One region of the Bacillus sp. V2I10 genome, then DNA from elsewhere that is predicted to be linked to it. Evidence: a T-box and tRNA genes for the amino acid it is inferred to sense, from the RefSeq annotation. Region 1 holds a T-box; the other regions hold tRNA genes.
What was found. The T-box of region 1 lies ahead of QFZ72_RS08695 (valine--tRNA ligase). A T-box ahead of a tRNA ligase gene usually reads a tRNA of that ligase, here a tRNA-Val.

Region 2: it encodes a tRNA-Val, which carries the amino acid that the T-box ahead of QFZ72_RS08695 (valine--tRNA ligase) is inferred to sense. The anticodon was not compared.
Region 3: it encodes a tRNA-Val, which carries the amino acid that the T-box ahead of QFZ72_RS08695 (valine--tRNA ligase) is inferred to sense. The anticodon was not compared.
Region 4: it encodes a tRNA-Val, which carries the amino acid that the T-box ahead of QFZ72_RS08695 (valine--tRNA ligase) is inferred to sense. The anticodon was not compared.

The regions. Positions count from the first base shown of each region.
Region 1 is NZ_JAUSYV010000001.1:1,731,880-1,739,564, forward strand. It holds gene hemL (glutamate-1-semialdehyde 2,1-aminomutase) at 1-67, shown strand, start outside; gene QFZ72_RS08670 (hypothetical protein) at 462-629, opposite strand; gene QFZ72_RS08675 (CsbD family protein) at 719-907, opposite strand; gene spoVID (stage VI sporulation protein D) at 1,125-2,210, shown strand; gene ysxE (spore coat protein YsxE) at 2,353-3,375, shown strand; gene QFZ72_RS08690 (hypothetical protein) at 3,407-3,598, opposite strand; T-box leader at 3,756-3,986, shown strand; gene QFZ72_RS08695 (valine--tRNA ligase) at 4,125-6,767, shown strand; gene QFZ72_RS08700 (bifunctional folylpolyglutamate synthase/dihydrofolate synthase) at 6,849-7,685, shown strand, end outside.
Region 2 is NZ_JAUSYV010000001.1:178,563-186,247, reverse strand. It holds rRNA gene QFZ72_RS00980 (16S ribosomal RNA) at 1-617, shown strand, start outside; rRNA gene QFZ72_RS00975 (23S ribosomal RNA) at 851-3,781, shown strand; rRNA gene rrf (5S ribosomal RNA) at 3,908-4,023, shown strand; tRNA gene QFZ72_RS00965 (tRNA-Asn) at 4,033-4,104, shown strand; tRNA gene QFZ72_RS00960 (tRNA-Thr) at 4,109-4,181, shown strand; tRNA gene QFZ72_RS00955 (tRNA-Glu) at 4,201-4,275, shown strand; tRNA gene QFZ72_RS00950 (tRNA-Val) at 4,323-4,398, shown strand; tRNA gene QFZ72_RS00945 (tRNA-Thr) at 4,463-4,538, shown strand; tRNA gene QFZ72_RS00940 (tRNA-Tyr) at 4,548-4,632, shown strand; tRNA gene QFZ72_RS00935 (tRNA-Gln) at 4,748-4,822, shown strand; tRNA gene QFZ72_RS00930 (tRNA-Lys) at 4,829-4,904, shown strand; tRNA gene QFZ72_RS00925 (tRNA-Gly) at 4,910-4,984, shown strand; tRNA gene QFZ72_RS00920 (tRNA-Ala) at 5,003-5,075, shown strand; gene rocF (arginase) at 5,812-6,717, shown strand; gene sigW (RNA polymerase sigma factor SigW) at 6,907-7,470, shown strand; gene rsiW (anti-sigma-W factor RsiW) at 7,504-7,685, shown strand, end outside.
Region 3 is NZ_JAUSYV010000001.1:102,024-109,708, forward strand. It holds rRNA gene QFZ72_RS00465 (23S ribosomal RNA) at 1-1,707, opposite strand, end outside; rRNA gene QFZ72_RS00470 (16S ribosomal RNA) at 1,941-3,478, opposite strand; tRNA gene QFZ72_RS00475 (tRNA-Gly) at 3,572-3,645, opposite strand; tRNA gene QFZ72_RS00480 (tRNA-Pro) at 3,660-3,736, opposite strand; tRNA gene QFZ72_RS00485 (tRNA-Arg) at 3,755-3,831, opposite strand; tRNA gene QFZ72_RS00490 (tRNA-Leu) at 3,920-4,005, opposite strand; tRNA gene QFZ72_RS00495 (tRNA-Leu) at 4,024-4,107, opposite strand; tRNA gene QFZ72_RS00500 (tRNA-Lys) at 4,123-4,198, opposite strand; tRNA gene QFZ72_RS00505 (tRNA-Gln) at 4,227-4,301, opposite strand; tRNA gene QFZ72_RS00510 (tRNA-Asp) at 4,308-4,383, opposite strand; tRNA gene QFZ72_RS00515 (tRNA-Val) at 4,392-4,467, opposite strand; tRNA gene QFZ72_RS00520 (tRNA-Glu) at 4,494-4,565, opposite strand; tRNA gene QFZ72_RS00525 (tRNA-Ser) at 4,583-4,673, opposite strand; tRNA gene QFZ72_RS00530 (tRNA-Asn) at 4,680-4,754, opposite strand; gene QFZ72_RS00535 (SprT family protein) at 4,897-5,343, opposite strand; gene cmpA (cortex morphogenetic protein CmpA) at 5,447-5,560, shown strand; gene QFZ72_RS00545 (Tex family protein) at 5,756-7,685, opposite strand, start outside.
Region 4 is NZ_JAUSYV010000001.1:1,429,039-1,436,723, reverse strand. It holds gene glgB (1,4-alpha-glucan branching enzyme) at 1-1,220, opposite strand, end outside; tRNA gene QFZ72_RS07230 (tRNA-Glu) at 2,039-2,110, opposite strand; tRNA gene QFZ72_RS07225 (tRNA-Ser) at 2,125-2,215, opposite strand; tRNA gene QFZ72_RS07220 (tRNA-Asn) at 2,221-2,295, opposite strand; tRNA gene QFZ72_RS07215 (tRNA-Ile) at 2,330-2,406, opposite strand; tRNA gene QFZ72_RS07210 (tRNA-Gly) at 2,411-2,484, opposite strand; tRNA gene QFZ72_RS07205 (tRNA-His) at 2,501-2,576, opposite strand; tRNA gene QFZ72_RS07200 (tRNA-Phe) at 2,616-2,691, opposite strand; tRNA gene QFZ72_RS07195 (tRNA-Asp) at 2,750-2,825, opposite strand; tRNA gene QFZ72_RS07190 (tRNA-Met) at 2,829-2,905, opposite strand; tRNA gene QFZ72_RS07185 (tRNA-Ser) at 2,994-3,086, opposite strand; tRNA gene QFZ72_RS07180 (tRNA-Ile) at 3,103-3,179, opposite strand; tRNA gene QFZ72_RS07175 (tRNA-Met) at 3,186-3,263, opposite strand; tRNA gene QFZ72_RS07170 (tRNA-Ala) at 3,295-3,370, opposite strand; tRNA gene QFZ72_RS07165 (tRNA-Pro) at 3,388-3,464, opposite strand; tRNA gene QFZ72_RS07160 (tRNA-Arg) at 3,469-3,545, opposite strand; tRNA gene QFZ72_RS07155 (tRNA-Leu) at 3,560-3,648, opposite strand; tRNA gene QFZ72_RS07150 (tRNA-Gly) at 3,658-3,729, opposite strand; tRNA gene QFZ72_RS07145 (tRNA-Leu) at 3,739-3,819, opposite strand; tRNA gene QFZ72_RS07140 (tRNA-Lys) at 3,834-3,909, opposite strand; tRNA gene QFZ72_RS07135 (tRNA-Thr) at 4,008-4,083, opposite strand; tRNA gene QFZ72_RS07130 (tRNA-Val) at 4,146-4,221, opposite strand; rRNA gene rrf (5S ribosomal RNA) at 4,243-4,358, opposite strand; rRNA gene QFZ72_RS07120 (23S ribosomal RNA) at 4,486-7,416, opposite strand; rRNA gene QFZ72_RS07115 (16S ribosomal RNA) at 7,650-7,685, opposite strand, start outside.

The DNA of each region.
Region 1 (7,685 bases):
CCATACAGATGAAGATTTGAATAAAACCATTGATGCCGCAGAAAAAGCTTTTTCTAAATTAAAGTAAGTAAGTGAAACCTCTGAAGAAGACATAGTGTTTGCTTAGAGGTGAAATAAAAATATAATGCACACTTCATTTCAAATATGAAATGAAGTGTGCATTTTTAATTTGATTTCAAACTCTCATGGTAAATCACAATGCTATAACTTAGAAGACAAAATCAAGAATTCAGTGCCATATGCAGGAATTTATGATTTCTCGATTTATTTGTAAGATGTCTAGCAAGGTACTTTGTAAGTAGGGTTGAACGGAGGGTGCTTTACCGAAAGGCGGATAATAAAAGGATAATTGGCTTGGAGAAAAACTCCGAGCCATTTTTTATGAAATTTAAATTTACTTGCCAACTTACTTTTTGCCCCTCACAAGTGAAGCCGTTAAGAAAATGTGAAGGGGGTTGTTTTTATTTCTCTTTATAGCCGGATTTCCGGCTTAACCACTTGCTTGAAAAAATAATGATGAGACCGATTAAGCCGACTGCAGCCATCAGCCAGTCATCGACAATATTGAACCATAATGGGATTTGAAGTAAAAAGATCAAACCAATAAGAATAAAAAATAAGGGTTTCATAGAATCTCCTGTGTTTTTTCCTTTAGTATAGCAGGTATCTCAAAAAATAAAAAAGAGAACCGGCTTTGGCCCGACTCTCTTTATGTACATTAATAACGGTATGAATCATCCTTCGCTTTTCCTGCGCTTTCTTGGATGTTGCCTTTCAGCTTATCTTTTTTGCCTTCCCGCTGCATGTTCGGATTGTCTGCTGCATTGCCGATCTGGTCATTCACTTCACCTTTGGCCTGGTTTACCTTGCCTTTAATTTTATCGCTTAAACCTTGATCTTTTGACATTGCAGATCACTCCTTTGTTTATGGTACAGACTATTTTTCCGGTCAGCGGTCAGTTGAAACACTGACTAAAAGAAAGCATAAATGAACATTTAACCATTCAATATCCCCTGTTAGAAATAAGTCGTATTCTAAAAATCACTCATAATCTTTGAATCTGGAACATAAACCTTTAATGTCATAGCTTATTTGGTTAGGCCATTGAAAGGAGGAGTTCAAGTTGTCACAGGATCAACAATCATCATTACGGTTTTCTGTTGAAGAATCCGTTTGGTTTCAAAAGGGACAGGAAGTAGGTGAGCTGTTATCCATCTCATTAGATCCAGACATCACCATCCAGGAATTTGACCAGTACATCTCCATTCGGGGTGCACTGCAGTTAATGGGTGAGTACAAAATAGATGAGGATTATAATGAAGAGGAATTTGAATATGCCAATCTCCGGTTTGTAAACAGTGTTGAAACCCGGGAGGATGATGGCATATCACAGCTTGTTCACCGGTTCCCAGTGGATATTACGATCCCAAGAAATAGAATTGGAGATTTAGAAGAAGTATATGTGACGATTGAATCGTTTGATTATGATCTATCTGAAAGCAGAAATCTGAAGCTTGTTGCAGATTTAGAAATAAGCGGAATTTCAAGTCAGGATTCATTTGAAGAAGTTCAGGAAGAGGAAGAGCACATATATAATCACTCATCTGAAGAAGAGCTTGAGCCGCTGTACCGTTCATCTCAGGCTTTGCTCCATGAAGAGGAGACTCAGGAAGCAAATTCAGAAAGCTATGATGCTGTACTTGCTGAGATCAGCGACACTCGTGAAAAAGAAGAGGTTTATCAGCCTTTTGATGTAGAAGTCAGAAAGCAGGCAATAGAAGAAGATGTAGAAGTCAGAAAGCAGGCAATAGAAGAAGATGTAGAAGTCAGAAAGCAAGCAATAGAAGAAATCGCACAGCCTGAAATTCATTATAGTGCAGGAAGGCCAGCAGAAGCAGATTTCGAAGAATCTTACTCAGCACCGCCTAAACAAAGTCCAAAAAGCCGAAAAGAAGAAGCGAAAAAACAGGAGCAGCCGAAGGAAACTGAAAACTCTCTGTATTTAACAAAGCTTTTTGGCCGTGAAGATGAAGAGGAGTTTTCAAAACTGAAAATCTGCATTGTTCAGCAAGGGGATACAATTGACAGCATATGCGGCCGTTATAATATCACGGTCCAGCAGCTGCACAGGGTGAATCAATTCAGCTCAACTGCTGATGTGCATGAAGGGCAGACTTTATATATTCCGGTTTATGCAAACACGCATTAAGATGGACAGACAGCTTGGGGAGGAGTATTCCTCAGCTGTTTTTTTTGTAAGAATCAATTGTCATTCTTTACTGAAAACAGGGTAAAATCGTTCACTTATTCCTTCTTAAAGGAAGGTGAGTTATAGAGTGGTGAGAGAAATTATGGATAAGCTAGTGCCTGTAATCAGCCAATATGATTTAACTTGCGAGTACGCGGAGTCAATCAGTGATAAGCTGACCAAAATCTATGCAAGCTCTGGAGCATCATATGCATTAAAAAGAGTCACAGCAAACCGAAATGGCCATTTTATTGAAACACTTCATACTGCTCATCAAAAAGGATTTTCCGGCTATGTGCCGATCTTCAGAAATAAACACCGCCAATTTTTCACCTCAGATGGCGAGAAATGGTATTACATCATGCCATGGCTTCACAATGAACCGGAAGAGGAGAGAGATGAGCGTCATAAAAACATGTTCAGGGAACTCGCGGTGCTCCATCAGAAAACAGCAGCTGCGGAAAAATTGAATCAGGATGCACTTAAAATTCATTATGATACGTTATCAAAGCAGTGGGATGACAACAAAGCCGCTTACGAAAAATATGTGGAAGAATGCGAAAAAAAATGGTACTTGTCCCCTTTTGAACTGCAGGCGGTTACTTATTATTTTGAAACAGCAAGAGCGACTGATTTTGCGCGGAAGAAACTTGATGAATGGTATGAAATGATGAAGGAAAAAGAAGATGCCCGCCAGGTTATTATTCATGGGAGAGCTTCCATTCATCACTTTTTATATGATGAACAGGGCACTGGATTTTTAACAAACTTTGAACAATCCGGATACTCATCTCCCATCGACGATCTGCTTCTCTTCTATCATCGGACGTTCCATACGTATCCATTTGCAGATGATGATTGTGTGGATTGGCTCTATACGTATCAGCAGCATTTTCCGTTCCGGGAAGAAGAAATGCTTTTATTCATTTGCTATCTCGCATACCCGGATTTTATCTACAGAAATTTGAAAAAGCATATGAACGACTCAAACCGGAGTGTCCCTCAGCTCAAACGGAATCAGGATCTCACCAAATCCTACTGGACTTTTAAAAACATTGAATATTTTGTTATGAAAGTGACGCAAATTGAAGAGAATAAAAAAATAGCGGCAGAGCAATCATCATAAAAAATCCCAATCATCTCTCTGATTGGGTTCTTTAAATCCACTCCATATGAAGGGCTAATCCAAGCAATATCAACAGTGATAAAAGAATAAGATCTACTGGAGACGGGAAGATCAAGGTCCGTACAGTCTGGAAAATCGTAATCGGAACGATGAACTGGCCTGCGATTACTTTGAACTGCTTTACCCATGGTGACATATTGTAGTAATTAATTTTTCTGCGCATACAAATTCTCCTAACCTGATGGTTCATGCTAACAAGATATGTGCATTTACCCAAATTTGTGATTCTTGTGAATAAAGGGCAGGAAAATTGGAGAAGATGATTGACGTAAAATGATAAGATTGTATACAATAATACATATATCTTTTATTTAAAAAATCAACATACATTGACAGGGAAGAGTAAAGCAGAAAGCTGTTTTTAGAGAGAGAAATCATGTGCTGAAAGATTTCTTAAACTAGCTCGCTTGAAGGTCGCCCTTGAGTAATTCTCTTGAAAACTTGCAGTAGAGAGAATCGGCATGAACGCCGTTATCCCATTTGAGAGCATAGGCTTATTTTTGCCTATGAAAAAAGGTGGCACCGCGAAATCAACTCCTTTCGTCCTTTTATTGGATGATTGGAGTTTTTTATTCTGTCTAGCTCCAGCGCCTAACTCCTCGGTCAGAACGGATCTGCCTGTCGGAGCTGAACAAGGCGCTTGCGCTTTTCTAATTTCATCACCGGTTTATTTTTAAGGAGGAAGAAAAATGGAGAACAATGAACAAACACTCTCTACAAAATATGATCCGCAGGCAATCGAGCGTGACCGCTATGAGTTCTGGCTGAAGGGCAAATACTTTGAAGCGACCAATGACCAGGAAAAACAGCCTTATACTATCGTTATTCCGCCGCCTAACGTTACGGGCAAGCTTCATCTTGGGCACGCGTGGGACACAACGCTTCAAGACATTGTAACCCGCATGAAAAGAATGCAGGGCTATGACGTACTATGGCTTCCGGGCATGGACCATGCAGGAATTGCCACTCAGGCAAAAGTAGAAGGCAAGCTGCGCGAGGAAGGCAAATCACGCTATGATCTTGGACGGGAAAAATTCGTTGAAGAAACATGGAAGTGGAAAGAAGAGTATGCATCTCATATTCGTACTCAATGGTCTAAACTTGGGCTTGGACTTGATTACTCCAGAGAGCGTTTTACTTTAGATGAAGGTTTATCAAAAGCGGTAAATGAAGTATTTGTATCTCTGTATAAAAAGGGACTTATTTACCGCGGTGAATATATTATCAACTGGGATCCACAAACGAAAACGGCTTTATCGGACATTGAAGTTATCTACAAAGATGTTCAAGGCGCTTTTTACCATATGCGCTATCCTCTTTCTGACGGATCAGGACATATTGAAATCGCTACAACCCGTCCCGAAACAATGCTAGGCGATACAGCAGTTGCCGTTCATCCGGAAGATGACCGCTACAAGCATTTGATCGGAAAAACAGTTGTTCTTCCAATCGTTGGCCGCGAGATTCCGATTGTCGGCGACGACTATGTGGATATGGAATTTGGATCAGGGGCAGTTAAAATTACGCCTGCACATGATCCGAATGATTTTGAAATCGGAAACCGCCACGACTTAGAACGTGTTCTTGTTATGAATGAAGACGGAACAATGAATGCTAACGCAGGAAAATACAATGGTCTTGACCGTTTTGACTGCCGCAGGCAAATCGTAAAAGACCTTCAAGATTTGGATGTTTTATTCAAAATTGAAGAGCATCTTCATTCTGTAGGGCACAGTGAACGAAACGGCGCAGTTGTTGAACCATATCTTTCAACACAATGGTTTGTTAAAATGCAGCCGCTTGCTAATGCAGCAATCGAGCTTCAAGGCAAAGAAGAGAAAGTAAACTTTGTGCCAAACCGATTTGAAAATACGTATATGCGCTGGATGGAAAATATCCGTGACTGGTGTATTTCAAGACAGCTTTGGTGGGGACACAGAATTCCGGCGTGGTATAACAAAGAAACAGGTGAGGTTCATGTCGATCACTCACCGCCTGCAGATATTGAAAACTGGGAGCAGGATACAGATGTTCTTGATACGTGGTTCAGTTCTGCGCTATGGCCGTTCTCGACAATGGGCTGGCCTGACACAGAATCGATCGATTATCAGCGCTTCTATCCGACAGACGTGCTTGTAACAGGATACGATATTATCTTCTTCTGGGTTTCACGCATGATTTTCCAGGGTCTTGAATTTACAGGTCAGCGTCCATTTAAAGATGTGCTGATTCACGGGCTTGTACGAGATGAGCAAGGCCGCAAAATGAGTAAATCTCTTGGAAACGGCGTTGATCCAATGGAAGTAATCGAGAAATATGGCGCAGATTCATTGCGCTACTTCCTGTCTACAGGAAGCTCTCCGGGCCAGGACTTGCGTTTCAGCTATGAAAAGGTAGAAGCGACTTGGAACTTTGCAAATAAGATCTGGAATGCTTCACGCTTTGCTTTAATGAACATGGATGGCCTGAAATATGAAGAGATCGATATCAGCGGAGAAAAATCAGTAGCGGACAAATGGATTCTTACTCGATTAAACGAAACAATTGAGCATGTGACCAAGCTTGCTGATAAATATGAATTCGGTGAAGTAGGCCGCCTGCTTTATAACTTCATCTGGGATGATTTCTGTGACTGGTATATCGAAATGGCGAAGCTTCCGCTATATGGGGACAATGAAGAAGCAAAGAAAACAACTCGTTCCATTCTTGCATATGTGCTTGATAACACAATGAGACTTCTTCACCCATTCATGCCTTTCATTACCGAGGAAATATGGCAGAACCTTCCTCACAACGGAGAATCCATTACAATTGCAAAATGGCCTGAAGTGAACGCTTCATTAACGGACGAAAAAGCTGCTGCAGATATGAAATTGCTTGTTGAAGTAATCCGTTCTGTAAGAAATGTCCGAGCCGAGGTAAATACTCCGATGAGCAAGCAGATTCCAATGATGATTAAAGCGAAAAATGCGGATGTTGGTCAGCAGCTTGATGATAACCGTGCATACATTGAGCGTTTCTGCAGCACAAGCAGCCTTTCAATCAGCACGGATGCAGAATCAGGCGAAAAAGCGATGACTTCTGTCGTAACGGGTGCTGAGCTTATTTTCCCGCTTGAAGGCTTAATCAATATTGATGAAGAAATCTCACGTCTTCAAAAAGAGCTTGATAAATTGAATAAAGAAGTCGAACGTGTTCAAAAGAAACTGAGCAACGAAGGCTTTGTGAAAAAAGCCCCTGAAAAAGTAATTGAGGAAGAACGTGCGAAAGAAAGCGATTATGTAGAGAAAAGAGAAGCTGTTCTTTCTAGAATCAGTGAATTAAAAGGGTAAGCTTTTTAATAGGCTCGGGTTGTGATCGGCAGAATCACACCCGAGTTTTCATGTAAATAGAGAGAAAAGGGGCAGATGCTTATGTTTCAAACTTACGAGGAAGCGGTAGATTGGATCCATTCGCGTCTCAGATTCGGCATTAAACCCGGATTAAAGCGGATGACCTGGATGATGGAAAAATTAAATAATCCCCATAAACAAATTCGCGTAGTTCATGTTGCAGGTACAAATGGCAAGGGGTCAACCATTGCATATATGCGCAATGTTCTTCAAGAAGCAGGGTACACGACAGGAACGTTTACCTCTCCGTTCCTGGAAACATTCAACGAAAGAATCAGCATGAACGGCAAACCTATATCTGATGAAGAAATGCTGTTTTTAGTTAATATGATTAGGCCTCTTGCAGATGAACTTGAAGACACGGAGCTTGGCGGACCGACCGAATTTGAAGTAATCACAGCCATGGCTTTCTATTATTTTGGAAGACATGAAAAAACAGATATTCTGCTGCTGGAAACAGGTCTTGGCGGCACATATGATTCAACCAATATTGCAGATCCGATCTTAACAATGATTACAAGCATCGGTTATGATCACATGAATATTCTCGGCAATACAATAGAAGAAATCGCCCTTGAAAAAGCGGGAATCATCAAGGAGGGCATTCCTATGCTGACATCTGTTACAGATAAACGGGCATTAAATGTAATAAAGCAAAAGGCAAAGGACATGAACTCTGCCCTTTACCATGATACGTTTCCGGTTTTGACTCATCAGCCCCTTCCCAGGGGAGAGAGATTCGAAATGAAAACGCCGTTCAGCTATTATAAAAACCTTGAAATATCGATGCGCGGAGAGCATCAAGTTCAGAATGCGGCTCTTGCAGTGATGGCACTTGATTATCTGCGTTCGAAGGAA
Region 2 (7,685 bases), 1.6 Mb from region 1:
GGGCCCGCACAAGCGGTGGAGCATGTGGTTTAATTCGAAGCAACGCGAAGAACCTTACCAGGTCTTGACATCCTTTGCCACTTCTAGAGATAGAAGGTTCCCCTTCGGGGGACAAAGTGACAGGTGGTGCATGGTTGTCGTCAGCTCGTGTCGTGAGATGTTGGGTTAAGTCCCGCAACGAGCGCAACCCTTGATCTTAGTTGCCAGCATTCAGTTGGGCACTCTAAGGTGACTGCCGGTGACAAACCGGAGGAAGGTGGGGATGACGTCAAATCATCATGCCCCTTATGACCTGGGCTACACACGTGCTACAATGGATGGTACAAAGGGCTGCGAGACCGCGAGGTTTAGCCAATCCCATAAAACCATTCTCAGTTCGGATTGCAGGCTGCAACTCGCCTGCATGAAGCTGGAATCGCTAGTAATCGCGGATCAGCATGCCGCGGTGAATACGTTCCCGGGCCTTGTACACACCGCCCGTCACACCACGAGAGTTTGCAACACCCGAAGTCGGTGGGGTAACCGCAAGGAGCCAGCCGCCTAAGGTGGGGTAGATGATTGGGGTGAAGTCGTAACAAGGTAGCCGTATCGGAAGGTGCGGCTGGATCACCTCCTTTCTAAGGATATATGAGGACGCTTTTGGTTTTTGTTTAGTTTTGAGAGATCATTCTCTCTATGATAGAAGACAAATCAACTGATTTGTCAGTTGTTCTTTGAAAACTAGATAACGTAATTGATAACAAGTAATTCACTGAGATTTACGCTTACCATAATTAGTGATTTTCTAGACATTTATGTCTAAACAAACAACGAAATGCGAAACGCATCTGATGATGCGATTGACCATTTAGGTTAAGTTATGAAGGGCGCACGGTGGATGCCTTGGCACTAGGAGCCGATGAAGGACGGGACTAACACCGATATGCTTTGGGGAGCTGTAAGTAAGCTTTGATCCAGAGATTTCCGAATGGGGAAACCCACTGTTCGTAATGGAACAGTATCTTTATCTGAATACATAGGATAATGAAGGCAGACCCGGGGAACTGAAACATCTAAGTACCCGGAGGAAGAGAAAGCAAACGCGATTTCCCAAGTAGCGGCGAGCGAAACGGAATTAGCCCAAACCAAGAGGCTTGCCTCTTGGGGTTGTAGGACACTCTATACGGAGTTACAAAGGAACGGGGTAGATGAAGCGACCTGGAAAGGTCCGTCAGAGAAGGTAATAACCCTGTAGTCGAAACTTCGTTCCCTCCAGAGTGGATCCTGAGTACGGCGGGACACGAGAAATCCCGTCGGAAGCAGGGAGGACCATCTCCCAAGGCTAAATACTCCCTAGTGACCGATAGTGAACCAGTACCGTGAGGGAAAGGTGAAAAGCACCCCGGAAGGGGAGTGAAAAGATCCTGAAACCGTGTGCTTACAAGTAGTCAGAGCCCGTTAATGGGTGATGGCGTGCCTTTTGTAGAATGAACCGGCGAGTTACGATCCCGTGCAAGGTTAAGTTGATGAGACGGAGCCGCAGCGAAAGCGAGTCTGAATAGGGCGTTTCAGTACGTGGTCGTAGACCCGAAACCAGGTGATCTACCCATGTCCAGGGTGAAGTTCAGGTAACACTGAATGGAGGCCCGAACCCACGCACGTTGAAAAGTGCGGGGATGAGGTGTGGGTAGCGGAGAAATTCCAATCGAACCTGGAGATAGCTGGTTCTCTCCGAAATAGCTTTAGGGCTAGCCTCAAGTATGAGAGTCTTGGAGGTAGAGCACTGATTGGACTAGGGGCCCTCATCGGGTTACCGAATTCAGTCAAACTCCGAATGCCAAAGACTTGCTCCTTGGGAGTCAGACTGCGAGTGATAAGATCCGTAGTCAAGAGGGAAACAGCCCAGACCACCAGCTAAGGTCCCAAAGTATACGTTAAGTGGAAAAGGATGTGGAGTTGCTTAGACAACCAGGATGTTGGCTTAGAAGCAGCCACCATTTAAAGAGTGCGTAATAGCTCACTGGTCGAGTGACTCTGCGCCGAAAATGTACCGGGGCTAAATGTATCACCGAAGCTGTGGACTGTTCTTACGAACAGTGGTAGGAGAGCGTTCTAAGGGCGTTGAAGCTAGACCGTAAGGACTGGTGGAGCGCTTAGAAGTGAGAATGCCGGTATGAGTAGCGAAAGAGGGGTGAGAATCCCCTCCACCGAATGCCTAAGGTTTCCTGAGGAAGGCTCGTCCGCTCAGGGTTAGTCGGGACCTAAGCCGAGGCCGAAAGGCGTAGGCGATGGACAACAGGTTGATATTCCTGTACCACCTCCTCACCATTTGAGCAATGGGGGGACGCAGGAGGATAGGGCAAGCGCGCTGTTGGATATGCGCGTCCAAGCAGTTAGGCTGAGAAGTAGGCAAATCCGCTTCTCATATAAGGCTGAGCTGTGATGGCGAGGGAAATTTAGTACCGAAGTTCCTGATTCCACACTGCCAAGAAAAGCCTCTAGCGAGGTGAGAGGTGCCCGTACCGCAAACCGACACAGGTAGGCGAGGAGAGAATCCTAAGGTGAGCGAGAGAACTCTCGTTAAGGAACTCGGCAAAATGACCCCGTAACTTCGGGAGAAGGGGTGCTTTTTAGGGTTCATAGCCCTGAAAAGCCGCAGTGAATAGGCCCAGGCGACTGTTTAGCAAAAACACAGGTCTCTGCGAAGCCGCAAGGCGAAGTATAGGGGCTGACGCCTGCCCGGTGCTGGAAGGTTAAGAGGAGAGGTTAGCGCAAGCGAAGCTTTGAATTGAAGCCCCAGTAAACGGCGGCCGTAACTATAACGGTCCTAAGGTAGCGAAATTCCTTGTCGGGTAAGTTCCGACCCGCACGAAAGGCGTAACGATCTGGGCACTGTCTCAACGAGAGACTCGGTGAAATTATAGTACCTGTGAAGATGCAGGTTACCCGCGACAGGACGGAAAGACCCCGTGGAGCTTTACTGTAGCCTGATATTGAATTTTGGTACAGCTTGTACAGGATAGGTAGGAGCCTTGGAAGCCGGAGCGCCAGCTTCGGTGGAGGCATTGGTGGGATACTACCCTTGCTGTATTGAAATTCTAACCCACAGCCCTGATCGGGCTGGGAGACAGTGTCAGGTGGGCAGTTTGACTGGGGCGGTCGCCTCCTAAAATGTAACGGAGGCGCCCAAAGGTTCCCTCAGAATGGTTGGAAATCATTCGCAGAGTGTAAAGGCACAAGGGAGCTTGACTGCGAGACCTACAAGTCGAGCAGGGACGAAAGTCGGGCTTAGTGATCCGGTGGTTCCGCATGGAAGGGCCATCGCTCAACGGATAAAAGCTACCCCGGGGATAACAGGCTTATCTCCCCCAAGAGTCCACATCGACGGGGAGGTTTGGCACCTCGATGTCGGCTCATCGCATCCTGGGGCTGTAGTCGGTCCCAAGGGTTGGGCTGTTCGCCCATTAAAGCGGTACGCGAGCTGGGTTCAGAACGTCGTGAGACAGTTCGGTCCCTATCCGTCGTGGGCGCAGGAAATTTGAGAGGAGCTGTCCTTAGTACGAGAGGACCGGGATGGACGCACCGCTGGTGTACCAGTTGTCTTGCCAAAGGCATCGCTGGGTAGCTATGTGCGGAAGGGATAAGTGCTGAAAGCATCTAAGCATGAAGCCCCCCTCAAGATGAGATTTCCCATCACGCAAGTGAGTAAGAACCCTGAAAGATGATCAGGTTGATAGGTCTGAGGTGGAAGCGCGGTGACGTGTGGAGCTGACAGATACTAATCGTTCGAGGACTTAACCACAGTCTAATATGTGTAAATGTAAGTGAATCTTGTTATCAAACGTTATTTAGTTTTGAAAGAATAACTTCTTTCAAAAAAACACTTGAAATCTTCTGATTTCATAGTATAATAATTTTTGTCATTATGTCTGGTGATGATGGCGAAGAGGTCACACCCGTTCCCATGCCGAACACGGAAGTTAAGCTCTTCAGCGCCGATGGTAGTTGGGGGTTTCCCCCTGCGAGAGTAGGACGTCGCCAGGCTAGCATTATTCCGCAGTAGCTCAGTGGTAGAGCTATCGGCTGTTAACCGATCGGTCGTAGGTTCGAGTCCTACCTGCGGAGCCTTGCTTCCATAGCTCAGTCGGTAGAGCACTTCCATGGTAAGGAAGAGGTCATCGGTTCAAGCCCGGTTGGGAGCTTACATTAAACTAATAAAACGGCCCGTTGGTCAAGCGGTTAAGACACCGCCCTTTCACGGCGGTAACACGGGTTCGAATCCCGTACGGGTCACCATTCAAACGTAAGTCTTATTATGTGAAATATCACACAATCTTTTATGCGGAGGATTAGCTCAGCTGGGAGAGCATCTGCCTTACAAGCAGAGGGTCGGCGGTTCGAGCCCGTCATCCTCCACCATTAAGACATTGCAGCAGACGACTTTAAAAAGCGAATAAACAGTATTGTATTTCTCACTTAATATGCCGGTGTAGCTCAATTGGTAGAGCAACTGACTTGTAATCAGTAGGTTGGGGGTTCAAGTCCTCTTGCCGGCACCACTTATGTGTGGAGGGGTAGCGAAGTGGCTAAACGCGGCGGACTGTAAATCCGCTCCCTCCGGGTTCGGCGGTTCGAATCCGTCCCCCTCCACCACTTTATTTAGACAAACTTAACTGAATAGTTCTTGTCTAGACTGTAAATAATATGTTTAGTTGACATAAACCTTTTTACGGTCAATTAGAATTTTATAGAATACATACATAATTGATGGGCTATAGCCAAGCGGTAAGGCAACGGACTTTGACTCCGTCATGCGCTGGTTCGAATCCAGCTAGCCCAGCCATTCTTTGTGCCATTAGCTCAGTCGGTAGAGCATCTGACTTTTAATCAGAGGGTCGAAGGTTCGAGTCCTTCATGGCACACCATTTTTGCGGAAGTAGTTCAGTGGTAGAACACCACCTTGCCAAGGTGGGGGTCGCGGGTTCGAATCCCGTCTTCCGCTCCAGAACTTCTTTTTTATATCGGGGCCTTAGCTCAGCTGGGAGAGCGCCTGCCTTGCACGCAGGAGGTCAGCGGTTCGATCCCGCTAGGCTCCATCATAAGTACCCTGTAAAAACCGTTAGACTTTGATGTCTAACGGTTTTTTGTTTAGGAATAATGATTAAAAAATTACATATAGACGTGCTTCATAAAACGTTCGTATCAATATGAATTCTATATCTTATCCTTTATGTTAAAAAAGTTTTCTTTTTGAATATGAGGCTTGCGAGTTGGAGATCAGTTTCCGCAAGTTAAACCATGATTTTTGCGAGTCAGAGATAAGTTTTTACTAATTGAAAACTGGTTTTTACGAGTTGGGGGGGCGGATCTAAATATGAAGTTCAATACACAGCGTAAACTCTTTCATAATTAGCAGCAGCTTTGATTCATAATGGCCAACGGCAGCTAGTAACAGGCATTTTTATATGATTTTTTTATTGAAATTTGAAGTTTGCGAGCCGAAAACCCATTTTTGCGAATTGAACACTGATTCGCTCGAGTCGGTTATAGTCTTTCATTAATTAAAAGCCGGCTATTGCGAGTTAGATAGTTTGCATCCAATTTCGATGTTCAATTCAGATCAGTCATAAAGGTAAAGTGGAAATCCGAAAAAATAGTCAAATGACCTGGAAATCAGCTGACTCTGCATCATCCTATTACTTATTTTCTACTATTTTGCCAATTATTTTACAGAAAACTCTGTATATATATACACGATTTTGTCGAGTTGAGTCATGACCCTTTTTATCAGTACAATAGAGACAGAGTTTCTTACTAAGGGGGATGATTTACATGAAAGAAAGAATATCAATTATCGGGGTACCAATGGATTTAGGACAAATGCGCCGAGGTGTGGACATGGGGCCTAGTGCTATCAGATACGCAGGGGTTGTAGAAAGACTTGAGTGGCTGCAATATGAGATTGAAGATAAAGGTGATATTAAAATTGGACGTCCAAACCGTGAAGAGGATAGCTCTTCGTTAAATAATTTAAGAAATTTGAAAGCGGTGTCAGAAGGCAATTTAAAGCTTTCTGAACAAGTTGACGAAGTGATTCAATCTGGTTCGTTTCCACTGGTGCTTGGCGGAGACCACAGTATTGCCATCGGAACACTCGCAGGAGTTTCAAAGCATTATAAAGAACTTGGTGTAATCTGGTATGATGCACATGGAGATCTCAACACAGGCGACACTTCACCGTCAGGCAATATTCATGGGATGCCGCTTGCTGTAAGTATCGGCATCGGCGATGAAACGCTAACGAGAATTGGAGGCTACACTCCTAAAGTGAAGCCGGAAAATATTGTGATTATCGGTGCCCGTTCCCTTGATGAGGGTGAAAAGGAATTAATTAAGGAAAAAGGCATTAAAGTATATACAATGCATGAGATTGACCGTCTTGGCATGACTAAGGTAATGGAGGAAACCATTCAATATTTGAAAGAGCGTACTGACGGTGTCCACTTGTCCCTCGATTTAGATGGACTTGATCCGCACGATGCTCCAGGAGTCGGCACACCGGTTATCGGAGGTATTAGCTACAGAGAAAGTCATTTAGCGATGGAGATGCTTGCAGAATCAGATATCATCACTTCTGCTGAGTTTGTTGAAGTAAATCCTATCTTAGATGAAAAGAACAAAACAGCTACAGTAGCAGTAGCTCTGATGGGTTCTTTATTCGGCGAAAAGCTCCTTTAATTTTTTAAAAAAGACACAGTTTATAAACTGTGTCTTTTATTTAAGAAAAATTTAAGGTAAACATATTAAAAAGCCATCTACAGACAACCTAAAATTTGTTAAAATATTTTTATGCGGAAAAAATGAAACCTTTTATACGGCTTATACGTAATAAGGGGAACCCGCACTTGCGCGGGGGTAAGGGGTATCATGGAGACGATCGTAAAAAATAGGATTAAACAAGTTAAAAAGGGCGACCAGAATGCTTTTGCCGAAATCGTAGATATATATAAAGACAAAATTTATCAGCTTTGCTACCGCATGCTCGGGAACTCCCATGAGGCGGAGGATATAGCCCAGGAAGCGTTTATCCGGGCTTATGTGAATATTAATAGCTATGACATGGATAAGAAGTTCTCTACGTGGCTGTATCGCATTGCGACAAATTTAACGATTGATCGAATCAGAAAGAAAAAACCGGATTATTACCTTGATGCCGAAGTGACAGGAACGGAAGGGTTAACGATGTATTCTCAAGTAGCAGCTGATGTAGCTCTGCCCGAGGATCAAGTGGAAACAATGGAGCTTCAGCAAATGATTCAAAAAGAAATTTTAAAGCTCCCCGATAAATATCGTACTGTCATCGTATTAAAGTATATTGATGAGCTTTCTTTAATTGAAATCAGTGAAATTCTAGATATGCCGATCGGTACGGTGAAAACAAGAATTCACAGAGGACGAGAAGCGCTGAGGAAGCAATTAAGGCATTTATGATTTGAGGTGATAAGGTTGAAGTGTTCAGAACAAATGAAAGAACGGATCCATCAATATTTGGATCATGATATAAAGCAGCAAGATGAGCAAATCTTGAAAGAGCACCTTCAGTCATGCGCGGACTGCACGCAGCACCTGCATGAGCTTGAGAAGTCAATCGCCCTGGTTCAGAGTACATCTCATATTGAGGCTCCGATGGATTTTACTCAAGCCAT
Region 3 (7,685 bases), 1.6 Mb from region 1:
AGAGTTCTCTCGCTCACCTTAGGATTCTCTCCTCGCCTACCTGTGTCGGTTTGCGGTACGGGCACCTCTCACCTCGCTAGAGGCTTTTCTTGGCAGTGTGGAATCAGGAACTTCGGTACTAAATTTCCCTCGCCATCACAGCTCAGCCTTATATGAGAAGCGGATTTGCCTACTTCTCAGCCTAACTGCTTGGACGCGCATATCCAACAGCGCGCTTGCCCTATCCTCCTGCGTCCCCCCATTGCTCAAATGGTGAGGAGGTGGTACAGGAATATCAACCTGTTGTCCATCGCCTACGCCTTTCGGCCTCGGCTTAGGTCCCGACTAACCCTGAGCGGACGAGCCTTCCTCAGGAAACCTTAGGCATTCGGTGGAGGGGATTCTCACCCCTCTTTCGCTACTCATACCGGCATTCTCACTTCTAAGCGCTCCACCAGTCCTTACGGTCTAGCTTCAACGCCCTTAGAACGCTCTCCTACCACTGTTCGTAAGAACAGTCCACAGCTTCGGTGATACGTTTAGCCCCGGTACATTTTCGGCGCAGAGTCACTCGACCAGTGAGCTATTACGCACTCTTTAAATGGTGGCTGCTTCTAAGCCAACATCCTGGTTGTCTAAGCAACTCCACATCCTTTTCCACTTAACGTATACTTTGGGACCTTAGCTGGTGGTCTGGGCTGTTTCCCTCTTGACTACGGATCTTATCACTCGCAGTCTGACTCCCAAGGAGCAAGTCTTTGGCATTCGGAGTTTGACTGAATTCGGTAACCCGATGAGGGCCCCTAGTCCAATCAGTGCTCTACCTCCAAGACTCTCATACTTGAGGCTAGCCCTAAAGCTATTTCGGAGAGAACCAGCTATCTCCAGGTTCGATTGGAATTTCTCCGCTACCCACACCTCATCCCCGCACTTTTCAACGTGCGTGGGTTCGGGCCTCCATTCAGTGTTACCTGAACTTCACCCTGGACATGGGTAGATCACCTGGTTTCGGGTCTACGACCACGTACTGAAACGCCCTATTCAGACTCGCTTTCGCTGCGGCTCCGTCTCATCAACTTAACCTTGCACGGGATCGTAACTCGCCGGTTCATTCTACAAAAGGCACGCCATCACCCATTAACGGGCTCTGACTACTTGTAAGCACACGGTTTCAGGATCTTTTCACTCCCCTTCCGGGGTGCTTTTCACCTTTCCCTCACGGTACTGGTTCACTATCGGTCACTAGGGAGTATTTAGCCTTGGGAGATGGTCCTCCCTGCTTCCGACGGGATTTCTCGTGTCCCGCCGTACTCAGGATCCACTCTGGAGGGAACGAAGTTTCGACTACAGGGTTATTACCTTCTCTGACGGACCTTTCCAGGTCGCTTCATCTACCCCGTTCCTTTGTAACTCCGTATAGAGTGTCCTACAACCCCAAGAGGCAAGCCTCTTGGTTTGGGCTAATTCCGTTTCGCTCGCCGCTACTTGGGAAATCGCGTTTGCTTTCTCTTCCTCCGGGTACTTAGATGTTTCAGTTCCCCGGGTCTGCCTTCATTATCCTATGTATTCAGATAAAGATACTGTTCCATTACGAACAGTGGGTTTCCCCATTCGGAAATCTCTGGATCAAAGCTTACTTACAGCTCCCCAAAGCATATCGGTGTTAGTCCCGTCCTTCATCGGCTCCTAGTGCCAAGGCATCCACCGTGCGCCCTTCATAACTTAACCTAAATGGTCAATCGCATCATCAGATGCGTTTCGCATTTCGTTGTTTGTTTAGACATAAATGTCTAGAAAATCACTAATTATGGTAAGCGTAAATCTCAGTGAATTACTTGTTATCAATTACGTTATCTAGTTTTCAAAGAACAACCGACAAATCAGATGATTTGTCTTCTATCATAGAGAGAATGATCTCTCAAAACCAAACAAAAACCAAAAGCGTCCTCATATATCCTTAGAAAGGAGGTGATCCAGCCGCACCTTCCGATACGGCTACCTTGTTACGACTTCACCCCAATCATCTACCCCACCTTAGGCGGCTGGCTCCTTGCGGTTACCCCACCGACTTCGGGTGTTGCAAACTCTCGTGGTGTGACGGGCGGTGTGTACAAGGCCCGGGAACGTATTCACCGCGGCATGCTGATCCGCGATTACTAGCGATTCCAGCTTCATGCAGGCGAGTTGCAGCCTGCAATCCGAACTGAGAATGGTTTTATGGGATTGGCTAAACCTCGCGGTCTCGCAGCCCTTTGTACCATCCATTGTAGCACGTGTGTAGCCCAGGTCATAAGGGGCATGATGATTTGACGTCATCCCCACCTTCCTCCGGTTTGTCACCGGCAGTCACCTTAGAGTGCCCAACTGAATGCTGGCAACTAAGATCAAGGGTTGCGCTCGTTGCGGGACTTAACCCAACATCTCACGACACGAGCTGACGACAACCATGCACCACCTGTCACTTTGTCCCCCGAAGGGGAACCTTCTATCTCTAGAAGTGGCAAAGGATGTCAAGACCTGGTAAGGTTCTTCGCGTTGCTTCGAATTAAACCACATGCTCCACCGCTTGTGCGGGCCCCCGTCAATTCCTTTGAGTTTCAGTCTTGCGACCGTACTCCCCAGGCGGAGTGCTTAATGCGTTAGCTGCAGCACTAAAGGGCGGAAACCCTCTAACACTTAGCACTCATCGTTTACGGCGTGGACTACCAGGGTATCTAATCCTGTTCGCTCCCCACGCTTTCGCGCCTCAGCGTCAGTTACAGACCAGAGAGTCGCCTTCGCCACTGGTGTTCCTCCACATCTCTACGCATTTCACCGCTACACGTGGAATTCCACTCTCCTCTTCTGCACTCAAGTTTCCCAGTTTCCAATGACCCTCCCCGGTTGAGCCGGGGGCTTTCACATCAGACTTAAGAAACCGCCTGCGCGCGCTTTACGCCCAATAATTCCGGACAACGCTTGCCACCTACGTATTACCGCGGCTGCTGGCACGTAGTTAGCCGTGGCTTTCTGGTTAGGTACCGTCAAGGTGCGAGCAGTTACTCTCGCACTTGTTCTTCCCTAACAACAGAGTTTTACGATCCGAAAACCTTCATCACTCACGCGGCGTTGCTCCGTCAGACTTTCGTCCATTGCGGAAGATTCCCTACTGCTGCCTCCCGTAGGAGTCTGGGCCGTGTCTCAGTCCCAGTGTGGCCGATCACCCTCTCAGGTCGGCTACGCATCGTTGCCTTGGTGAGCCATTACCTCACCAACTAGCTAATGCGCCGCGGGCCCATCTGTAAGTGACAGCCGAAACCGTCTTTCCAACTTGAACCATGCGGTTCAAGATACTATCCGGTATTAGCTCCGGTTTCCCGGAGTTATCCCAGTCTTACAGGCAGGTTGCCCACGTGTTACTCACCCGTCCGCCGCTGACCTCCTAAGAGGTCCGCTCGACTTGCATGTATTAGGCACGCCGCCAGCGTTCGTCCTGAGCCAGGATCAAACTCTCCGAAGAAAATTTGTGACTCAATTTGTTGCTGACTTCAAAAATTTAAAACGTTTGGTACGCTTTTGGTTTTGTTTAGTTTTCAAAGATCATTTTTAAAATTGGAGCGGGTGATGGGAATCGAACCCACGACATTAGCTTGGAAGGCTAGAGTTTTACCATTAAACTACACCCGCGAAAAGTATTTGTCTGGTCGGGAAGACAGGATTCGAACCTGCGACCCCTTGGTCCCAAACCAAGTGCTCTACCAAGCTGAGCTACTTCCCGGACACATTATATATAGAATGGCGCGCCCGATAGGAGTCGAACCCATAACCTTTTGATCCGTAGTCAAACGCTCTATCCAATTGAGCTACGGGCGCACTTATTAATGTAATGAAGCGACTTAAATATAATACCAAGTTGCGTTCTTTTTGTCAACAACTTTTTTGAGGTTTTTTAAAACTCTTTTGGTGCGGCCGAGAAGAGTCGAACTTCCACGGGGTTGCCCCCACTAGGCCCTCAACCTAGCGCGTCTGCCATTCCGCCACGACCGCGAAAAGATAAAAAATGTATGGTGCGGGTGAAGGGACTCGAACCCCCACGTCAAAGACACTAGATCCTAAGTCTAGCGCGTCTGCCAATTCCGCCACACCCGCATACATTAGTTAAAATGGTGTGCCATGAAGGACTCGAACCTTCGACCCTCTGATTAAAAGTCAGATGCTCTACCGACTGAGCTAATGGCACTTAATTATATTCGCATTTAAAATACAAATGGCTGGGCTAGCTGGATTCGAACCAGCGCATGACGGAGTCAAAGTCCGTTGCCTTACCGCTTGGCTATAGCCCAATAAAATGGCGGTCCCGACCGGGATCGAACCGGCGATCTCCTGCGTGACAGGCAGGCATGTTAACCGCTACACCACGGGACCAAATATGATGGTGGAGGATGACGGGCTCGAACCGCCGACCCTCTGCTTGTAAGGCAGATGCTCTCCCAGCTGAGCTAATCCTCCCAATCATTTATATGCATTTAAAGCGATGACCCGTACGGGATTCGAACCCGTGTTACCGCCGTGAAAGGGCGGTGTCTTAACCGCTTGACCAACGGGCCAAAAGACAAAAAAATAATGGCGGAGAAGGAGGGATTTGAACCCTCGCGCCGCTTACGCGACCTACACCCTTAGCAGGGGCGCCTCTTCAGCCACTTGAGTACTTCCCCATAATATGGCTCCGCAGGTAGGACTCGAACCTACGACCGATCGGTTAACAGCCGATAGCTCTACCACTGAGCTACTGCGGAATAATTAGTCATGACAGACTTCTTTAATTATATGAAGATTCGTACAAGCTGTCAAGCCTTCTTTTTAATAATCATTTGCGTCTCTTACGACGGCTTTTATAATTTATCACAGCTTTGTATAATGAGTCAACCCCTTTTTTATTTATGAAACAAGTTTTATTTTCCCGCCGCACTTTCCGCATACATACTTGGAAGTATCCATTCTTCTGTGCCGTTTGTAAATGAACATGCAGGCTGTACATTGATACTCTATTGTCTTCTTTATTCTGGCAGCCGTCTGCAGAGGTTTGCAGAATCTGGGCGCATCCACTTTAGAAAGCAGCTCCCTAAATTCAGGATCACGGTGTTTGTATCCTCTGCCTTCTAAATGAAGATGATAGTGGCAAAGTTCATGTTTGATTATGCCAATTACTTCTTCTAATCCTTGAGCTAAATACTTAGGGTTAATCTCAATGTTATGGCTTTTTAAAAGGTATCTGCCGCCTGTTGTCCGCAGCCGGCTGTTAAAGAAAGCTTTATGTAGGAACTTTTTGTGAAAGTAAGTTTTTGAAATAGATTCTGTCAGTTCCTGAAGCTCTGTTTCATTCATCGGTTACACCCCGCATAGTTTGTATCTCCGAACAGGACATCTTGCGCCCGCATATAGTTAGTAATACACATACTCCATTATAAACAATAAGGAGGAACGAGCAATGCCTTCATGGTTAAAAAACCAAATGCAGCGTGCTTTTTATGAAAAGGATCGGTATCAAATAAAAATGCTGAATCAATGCTGGTATTTCTATAGAAAAAAACACTGCTCATGAGCAGTGTTGGGTTTTTTTAAGTTCAATTAGCGGAAAACAGACTTTTATTAGCGAAAACTTCATCTTTTATAGCTGATTTTCGAGATTTATTAGCCAAAATGAGAAATCATTTAGCCAAAACGCCTTTTAAGGTCCCAGAACTCTATATTTAAAATATACAGCTACTTGAACACTGCCCGTAAGCAGTGTTTATCGTTAACTGTTTATCATCGTCAAGGCAACACGGCCTTTATGTGCATCTACAGAGTCCACCCAAACCGTAACAACGTCACCTACTGAAACTACATCGAGAGGATGTTTGACAAAAGAGTTTCTAAGCTTTGAAATATGAACGAGCCCGTCCTGTTTTACGCCGATGTCAACAAAAGCGCCAAAATCCACAACATTGCGCACAGTGCCCTGAAGTTCCATTCCTGTTTGAAGGTCCTCGAGTTTCAAGACGCCCTTTTTAAGCAGCGGCTTGGCGATTTCATCACGAGGGTCGCGTCCAGGTCGAACTAGAGAATCACAAATATCTTTCAGTGTAAGCTCTCCAAGATCGATAGCTTCTGCGGTTTCTTTAATATGAATATCCGCTATTTTTTCTCTTAGCTGCTCCGTTCCGACATCATTCAGGGTTAGTCCGAGCATTTTAAGGAGCTCTTCAACCTCTTTGTAGCTCTCAGGATGAATGCCTGTTGAGTCAAGCGGATGTTTTCCGTCAGGTATTCTCAGGAAACCTATGCATTGTTCAAACGTTTTTGCCCCAAGTCTAGGTATTTTCTTTAATTGCTTCCTGTCCTGGAACTTTCCAATTTCATCCCGCTGCTTCACAATGTTGACCGCAACAGCTTTGCTCAAGCCGGCTACATATTGCAGGAGTGATGATGATGCTGTGTTGACATTCACTCCTACCTGGTTAACAACTGTTTCAACAACGAAAGTCAGAGAATCATTTAACTTCTTCTGTGTGACGTCATGCTGGTATTGTCCTACTCCTACTGATTTAGGATCAATTTTAACTAGCTCTGCAAGCGGATCCTGCAATCTTCTTGCGATGGAAACTGCACTTCGCTCTTCCACTTGGAACTCAGGAAATTCCTCGCGGGCAAGGTCAGATGCAGAATAAACACTTGCCCCCGCTTCATTTACGATGATGTAGGCAAGATCTGATTTTAGTTCATCAATGAGATCTGCAACAAATTGTTCTGTCTCTCTTGAAGCCGTTCCGTTCCCAATCGCAATCAGCTCGATGTTATTTTTTTTGATCACATTGATTAATTTTTGTTTTGCTTCTTTAGCTTTATTGACCGGAGGATGAGGGTAGATGACACCTATTTCAAGGACTTTTCCGGTCTCATCGACAGCTGCAAGCTTACATCCCGTCCGGAAAGCAGGGTCAATCCCTAATACGACACGGCCTTTCAATGGCGGCTGAAGCAAAAGGTTACGCAGATTTTCAGAGAAAATATGAATCGCACGATCATCCGCTTTCTCCATTAATTCTTTTCTGATTTCACGTTCAATTGACGGCTGAATTAATCGTTTATAGGAGTCCTCAATTGCTTCAATATAGACACCCTTCACCACTGTGTGCTGATTTTTCAGTTCATTTCTTTGAATATGGGTAGTGATCTGGTCTGCCGGAGCCTGAATGGATACTTTCAGGATTCCTTCTTTTTCCCCGCGATTCATTGCAAGGACCCGGTGCGGGACAACCTTTTGAATCGGCTCTTCGTACTCATAGTACATTTCATACACTTTCTTCTCATCTTTTTCTTCATCCTTTGAAGATGTGATGATTTTTCCCTTTCGGAAGGTTTGCTCACGAATCCATTGACGATAGGAAGGCTCATCTGAAATCCACTCAGCTAAAATGTCCTTTGCGCCTTCGATTGCATCTTCTGCAGTCAAAACCTCCTGGTCCTCGTTTACATACTCGAGCGCTTTTTCCTTGAGCGACCCTTTAGAAGGCTGTCCCTTTATCCACTCTGCAAGAGGTTCTAATCCTCTCTCTTTGGCAACCGTTGCTTTGGTTCTTCGTTTTTGTTTATATGGACGATAGAGGTCTTCTACCTTTTGAAGTTTTAATGCATTTTCTATTTCTTTTTTAAGCTCTTCTGTAAGCTTTCCCTGTTCATCAATT
Region 4 (7,685 bases), 300 kb from region 1:
TAGATCAAAGAGAATGATACCTTGTGATGCAGGTGCTTCCGCTGTTCAGGCGGAGCTTCCATGTACTTGAGAATATCGTTCATCCAGCCCATGTTCCATTTATAGTTAAACCCAAGCCCTCCATCAGAGGTAGGTGATGTCACTAAAGGATAGTCTGTAGAGTCCTCTGCGATCATTAAAACACCAGGATCATACGCAAATACATTTTCATTCAGCTTTCTCAAAAAGCTCACTGCAAATGGATTCTCGTGAGGCTCTTCAGTATTCTGCCAGTACAGCATATTTGCTACTGCATCCACTCTGAACCCATCAATATGATACTTTTCAAGCCAGAAAAGAGCATTTGAGATTAAGAAGCTCTGAACCTCAGGCTTGCCTAAATCAAAGTTAGCCGTACCCCAAACCTCATTCTCCCGGTCTTCATATCTCTTATATTCAAATGTCGGTTCCCCGTCGAAATAATAAAGTCCATGAGCATCCTTGCAGAAATGACCAGGCACCCAGTCCATGATGACGCCAAGATTATTCTGATGACAAAGATCTATGAATTTCATTAGGTCATGAGGAGTTCCGTACCGGCTGGTGGCCGCATAATATCCTGTTCCCTGATATCCCCATGAACGGTCATAAGGATGTTCAATAATAGGCAAAAGCTCAATGTGAGTAAATCCATGATCGAGAACATACGGAATCAATATATCCGCCAGCTCCGAATATGTATAAAGGCTGCCGTCCTCTTTCTTTTTCCAAGAACAAAGATTAAGCTCGTAAATATACATCGGACGGTTATAAATTTCCTTTTGACGCTTCTTCTTCTGCCACTTCTGATCGTTCCATTCATATCCTGCCAGATCATAAACAATCGAAGCGGTATTAGGTTTTACCTCAGCATAAAAAGCAAATGGATCAGATTTAAGAATTTTCTCATTTTTCAGTGTAATAATCTCGTATTTATAAAGGTCTCCCTCTTTTATATCCTGAATAAAAGCAGACCAGATACCTTGATCATTCACTCTTTCAAGCTTGTGATTCGAGCCGTCCCAGTGATTAAAATCACCTGCAACCCGCACCTCAAGCGCATGAGGAGCCCAAACAGTAAACACAGTACCGCAAACACCGTTTCGTACGCTGCTGTGAGCACCAAATAATTCATGAGCTTTAAACAAATTTCCCTCATGGAAAAGATGAACCTCAAAATCAGTTGGCGTAGCAAGATTCATTCCTAATCACCCTTTCTATAAAGTTTATCTTAATTCTAATTTCAATCAGAGGGAAGGATTACCTTTTTTGTAAGCGCTTCTACTTATTGACATGATATGTCATGAACCAGTATTCATTTTTCAAAAAATTATTCTTTTAAAATGACTGCTAAAAAAATGTCGAATAAAGAAACGAAAGAAATAAGGATAATAGAAGAATTTGACGAAATAAACATCAGTCAAATATACTAATTAACTCATTATGTGTAAGAAAATACAGGAATTTCTAACATAATATTCTAATAGTGTAATTCGAGTAAGTTATATCACAATAACAGTTAATTCGACAAAATGAGTAAGAATTGTCGAAATCTTTTTATTCTTCGCTTTTGTTTTCTTTATTACGATTACTTATACCTCTGTTTGTTATTAATGAAACCTCCACGCTCGATATTTTTATAAAAATTTATATTATTTGTTGAAAATATATTTTTTAGGCCGGGGAAAAGAAAGTGAATCATCTTTTTTATGACCTGTGCTGAAGTTTTGATGAGCAGAAGCTCCATTCGAGTTTTCAGAATGATTTTGAGTTGTTTTTTATAAGCGGATTTATTCTGGCGAGCTACCACACTATTTTTTTTAGATAGTTGGAAGGGCAATCTGCGAGTAGGAGAATCATTTCGGATAGTAAGGCGGTAAGGAGGATACAGCTTGATTCATAACCAATAAAGACTACTACTTAAAAGATCTCATAATAGACTTGACCGATTTACAATCTAGGTTTCAGCATTTAAAATCAACAAAAAAGCGCTGCACTATGTGCAGCACTCTTTTAAGTATGACCCGTACGGGATTCGAACCCGTGTTACCGCCGTGAAAGGGCGGTGTCTTAACCGCTTGACCAACGGGCCAAAAACAGGCTTTCTGGCGGAGAAGGAGGGATTTGAACCCTCGCGCCGCTTACGCGACCTACACCCTTAGCAGGGGCGCCTCTTCAGCCACTTGAGTACTTCCCCAGATATGGCTCCGCAGGTAGGACTCGAACCTACGACCGATCGGTTAACAGCCGATAGCTCTACCACTGAGCTACTGCGGAATAATATTGAAACCTTATTTCACCAAAACAGAAATGGTGGGCCTAAATGGACTCGAACCATCGACCTCACGCTTATCAGGCGTGCGCTCTAACCAGCTGAGCTATAGGCCCATTATGGAGCGGGTGATGGGAATCGAACCCACGACATTAGCTTGGAAGGCTAGAGTTTTACCATTAAACTACACCCGCAATATGAATATAAAAATGGGGCGACTGATGGGAATCGAACCCACGAATGCCAGAGCCACAATCTGGTGCGTTAACCACTTCGCCACAACCGCCACTATTATATTTTTTACAATTTACATCATTAAGGTAAATGGTGGCTTGGGACGGAATCGAACCGCCGACACAAGGATTTTCAGTCCTTTGCTCTACCGACTGAGCTACCAAGCCATTTGTTTTAATTAAATCTTCACAGCATTTTACTAATACTGCGCAAATCAAGTGAAAATGGCGGTCCCGACCGGGATCGAACCGGCGATCTCCTGCGTGACAGGCAGGCATGTTAACCGCTACACCACGGGACCATTTGGTTGCGGGGACAGGATTTGAACCTGCGACCTTCGGGTTATGAGCCCGACGAGCTACCAGACTGCTCCACCCCGCGACAATAATAATCAAGTTTTTTCTCATCCGATTATGCTGTGTATCAATCGGTTTGCTGAAGTAAATATTTCACTAATTTAAAATAATAATGGAGGAGGTAGAGGGATTCGAACCCCCGCGGGATTTGACTCCCCTGTCGGTTTTCAAGACCGATCCCTTCAGCCGGACTTGGGTATACCTCCGAAAGACTAAATAGAATGGTGGACCTTGTAGGACTCGAACCTACGACCGGACGGTTATGAGCCGTCTGCTCTAACCAACTGAGCTAAAGGTCCTTTTTTTGGTAGCGGCGGAGGGAGTCGAACCCACGACCTCACGGGGTATGAACCGTACGCTCTAGCCAGCTGAGCTACACCGCCCCAGGAACAAAGTCAATTAATTCTATTTAATTGGTGGAGCCTAGCGGGATCGAACCGCTGACCTCCTGCGTGCAAGGCAGGCGCTCTCCCAGCTGAGCTAAGGCCCCTAATTAAAAGTTGGAAATGGTCGGGAAGACAGGATTCGAACCTGCGACCCCTTGGTCCCAAACCAAGTGCTCTACCAAGCTGAGCTACTTCCCGTATATGGCGCGCCCGATAGGAGTCGAACCCATAACCTTTTGATCCGTAGTCAAACGCTCTATCCAATTGAGCTACGGGCGCATATATGATATAAGTGGTGCCGAGGACCGGAATCGAACCGGTACGGTAGTCACCTACCGCAGGATTTTAAGTCCTGTGCGTCTGCCAGTTCCGCCACCCCGGCGCAAGTAAGAGCGGAAGACGGGATTCGAACCCGCGACCCCCACCTTGGCAAGGTGGTGTTCTACCACTGAACTACTTCCGCAAAATATGATGCGGGTGAAGGGACTCGAACCCCCACGTCAAAGACACTAGATCCTAAGTCTAGCGCGTCTGCCAATTCCGCCACACCCGCATATTAAGGAAAAATGGTGTGCCATGAAGGACTCGAACCTTCGACCCTCTGATTAAAAGTCAGATGCTCTACCGACTGAGCTAATGGCACTTAGTTAAGAAAACACTCTTTAGTTTTGCAAGACACCCAAATCTCAGAAAGATTATTCAAGGAGTGGCTCGATTTTCTTGATTCGGTTTCAGACCGAATGGTGCCGGCAAGAGGACTTGAACCCCCAACCTACTGATTACAAGTCAGTTGCTCTACCAATTGAGCTACACCGGCATATAAGGTAAGTAATACTTTTTTGCTGATCTCTTTTGCAGCATGTTAACAACAAGAATAAATGGTGGAGGATGACGGGCTCGAACCGCCGACCCTCTGCTTGTAAGGCAGATGCTCTCCCAGCTGAGCTAATCCTCCGCTTGAATATTTTTGTCATTAGCCTGGCAACGTCCTACTCTCACAGGGGGAAACCCCCAACTACCATCGGCGCTAAAGAGCTTAACTTCCGTGTTCGGCATGGGAACGGGTGTGACCTCTTTGCCATCATCACCAGACATAGTGACAAAAATTATTATACTATGAAATCAAAAGATTTCAAGCTTTTTTTGAAAGAAGTTATTCTTTCAAAACTAAATAACGTTTGATAACAAGATTCACTTAGGTTTTACACTTTATTAGACTGTGGTTAAGTCCTCGAACGATTAGTATCTGTCAGCTCCACACGTCACCGCGCTTCCACCTCAGACCTATCAACCTGATCATCTTTCAGGGTTCTTACTCACTTGCGTGATGGGAAATCTCATCTTGAGGGGGGCTTCATGCTTAGATGCTTTCAGCACTTATCCCTTCCGCACATAGCTACCCAGCGATGCCTTTGGCAAGACAACTGGTACACCAGCGGTGCGTCCATCCCGGTCCTCTCGTACTAAGGACAGCTCCTCTCAAATTTCCTGCGCCCACGACGGATAGGGACCGAACTGTCTCACGACGTTCTGAACCCAGCTCGCGTACCGCTTTAATGGGCGAACAGCCCAACCCTTGGGACCGACTACAGCCCCAGGATGCGATGAGCCGACATCGAGGTGCCAAACCTCCCCGTCGATGTGGACTCTTGGGGGAGATAAGCCTGTTATCCCCGGGGTAGCTTTTATCCGTTGAGCGATGGCCCTTCCATGCGGAACCACCGGATCACTAAGCCCGACTTTCGTCCCTGCTCGACTTGTAGGTCTCGCAGTCAAGCTCCCTTGTGCCTTTACACTCTGCGAATGATTTCCAACCATTCTGAGGGAACCTTTGGGCGCCTCCGTTACATTTTAGGAGGCGACCGCCCCAGTCAAACTGCCCACCTGACACTGTCTCCCAGCCCGATCAGGGCTGTGGGTTAGAATTTCAATACAGCAAGGGTAGTATCCCACCAATGCCTCCACCGAAGCTGGCGCTCCGGCTTCCAAGGCTCCTACCTATCCTGTACAAGCTGTACCAAAATTCAATATCAGGCTACAGTAAAGCTCCACGGGGTCTTTCCGTCCTGTCGCGGGTAACCTGCATCTTCACAGGTACTATAATTTCACCGAGTCTCTCGTTGAGACAGTGCCCAGATCGTTACGCCTTTCGTGCGGGTCGGAACTTACCCGACAAGGAATTTCGCTACCTTAGGACCGTTATAGTTACGGCCGCCGTTTACTGGGGCTTCAATTCAAAGCTTCGCTTGCGCTAACCTCTCCTCTTAACCTTCCAGCACCGGGCAGGCGTCAGCCCCTATACTTCGCCTTGCGGCTTCGCAGAGACCTGTGTTTTTGCTAAACAGTCGCCTGGGCCTATTCACTGCGGCTTTTCAGGGCTATGAACCCTAAAAAGCACCCCTTCTCCCGAAGTTACGGGGTCATTTTGCCGAGTTCCTTAACGAGAGTTCTCTCGCTCACCTTAGGATTCTCTCCTCGCCTACCTGTGTCGGTTTGCGGTACGGGCACCTCTCACCTCGCTAGAGGCTTTTCTTGGCAGTGTGGAATCAGGAACTTCGGTACTAAATTTCCCTCGCCATCACAGCTCAGCCTTATATGAGAAGCGGATTTGCCTACTTCTCAGCCTAACTGCTTGGACGCGCATATCCAACAGCGCGCTTGCCCTATCCTCCTGCGTCCCCCCATTGCTCAAATGGTGAGGAGGTGGTACAGGAATATCAACCTGTTGTCCATCGCCTACGCCTTTCGGCCTCGGCTTAGGTCCCGACTAACCCTGAGCGGACGAGCCTTCCTCAGGAAACCTTAGGCATTCGGTGGAGGGGATTCTCACCCCTCTTTCGCTACTCATACCGGCATTCTCACTTCTAAGCGCTCCACCAGTCCTTACGGTCTAGCTTCAACGCCCTTAGAACGCTCTCCTACCACTGTTCGTAAGAACAGTCCACAGCTTCGGTGATACGTTTAGCCCCGGTACATTTTCGGCGCAGAGTCACTCGACCAGTGAGCTATTACGCACTCTTTAAATGGTGGCTGCTTCTAAGCCAACATCCTGGTTGTCTAAGCAACTCCACATCCTTTTCCACTTAACGTATACTTTGGGACCTTAGCTGGTGGTCTGGGCTGTTTCCCTCTTGACTACGGATCTTATCACTCGCAGTCTGACTCCCAAGGAGCAAGTCTTTGGCATTCGGAGTTTGACTGAATTCGGTAACCCGATGAGGGCCCCTAGTCCAATCAGTGCTCTACCTCCAAGACTCTCATACTTGAGGCTAGCCCTAAAGCTATTTCGGAGAGAACCAGCTATCTCCAGGTTCGATTGGAATTTCTCCGCTACCCACACCTCATCCCCGCACTTTTCAACGTGCGTGGGTTCGGGCCTCCATTCAGTGTTACCTGAACTTCACCCTGGACATGGGTAGATCACCTGGTTTCGGGTCTACGACCACGTACTAAAACGCCCTATTCAGACTCGCTTTCGCTGCGGCTCCGTCTCATCAACTTAACCTTGCACGGGATCGTAACTCGCCGGTTCATTCTACAAAAGGCACGCCATCACCCATTAACGGGCTCTGACTACTTGTAAGCACACGGTTTCAGGATCTTTTCACTCCCCTTCCGGGGTGCTTTTCACCTTTCCCTCACGGTACTGGTTCACTATCGGTCACTAGGGAGTATTTAGCCTTGGGAGATGGTCCTCCCTGCTTCCGACGGGATTTCTCGTGTCCCGCCGTACTCAGGATCCACTCTGGAGGGAACGAAGTTTCGACTACAGGGTTATTACCTTCTCTGACGGACCTTTCCAGGTCGCTTCATCTACCCCGTTCCTTTGTAACTCCGTATAGAGTGTCCTACAACCCCAAGAGGCAAGCCTCTTGGTTTGGGCTAATTCCGTTTCGCTCGCCGCTACTTGGGAAATCGCGTTTGCTTTCTCTTCCTCCGGGTACTTAGATGTTTCAGTTCCCCGGGTCTGCCTTCTTTATCCTATGTATTCAGATAAAGATACTGTTCCATTACGAACAGTGGGTTTCCCCATTCGGAAATCTCTGGATCAAAGCTCACTTACAGCTCCCCAAAGCATATCGGTGTTAGTCCCGTCCTTCATCGGCTCCTAGTGCCAAGGCATCCACCGTGCGCCCTTCATAACTTAACCTAAATGGTCAATCGCATCATCAGATGCGTTTCGCATTTCGTTGTTTGTTTAGACATAAATGTCTAGAAAATCACTAATTATGGTAAGCGTAAATCTCAGTGAATTACTTGTTATCAATTACGTTATCTAGTTTTCAAAGAACAACTGACAAATCAGATGATTTGTCTTCTATCATAGAGAGAATGATCTCTCAAAACTAAACAAAAACCAAAAGCGTCCTCATATATCCTTAGAAAGGAGGTGATCCAGCCGCACCTTCCGATACGGCT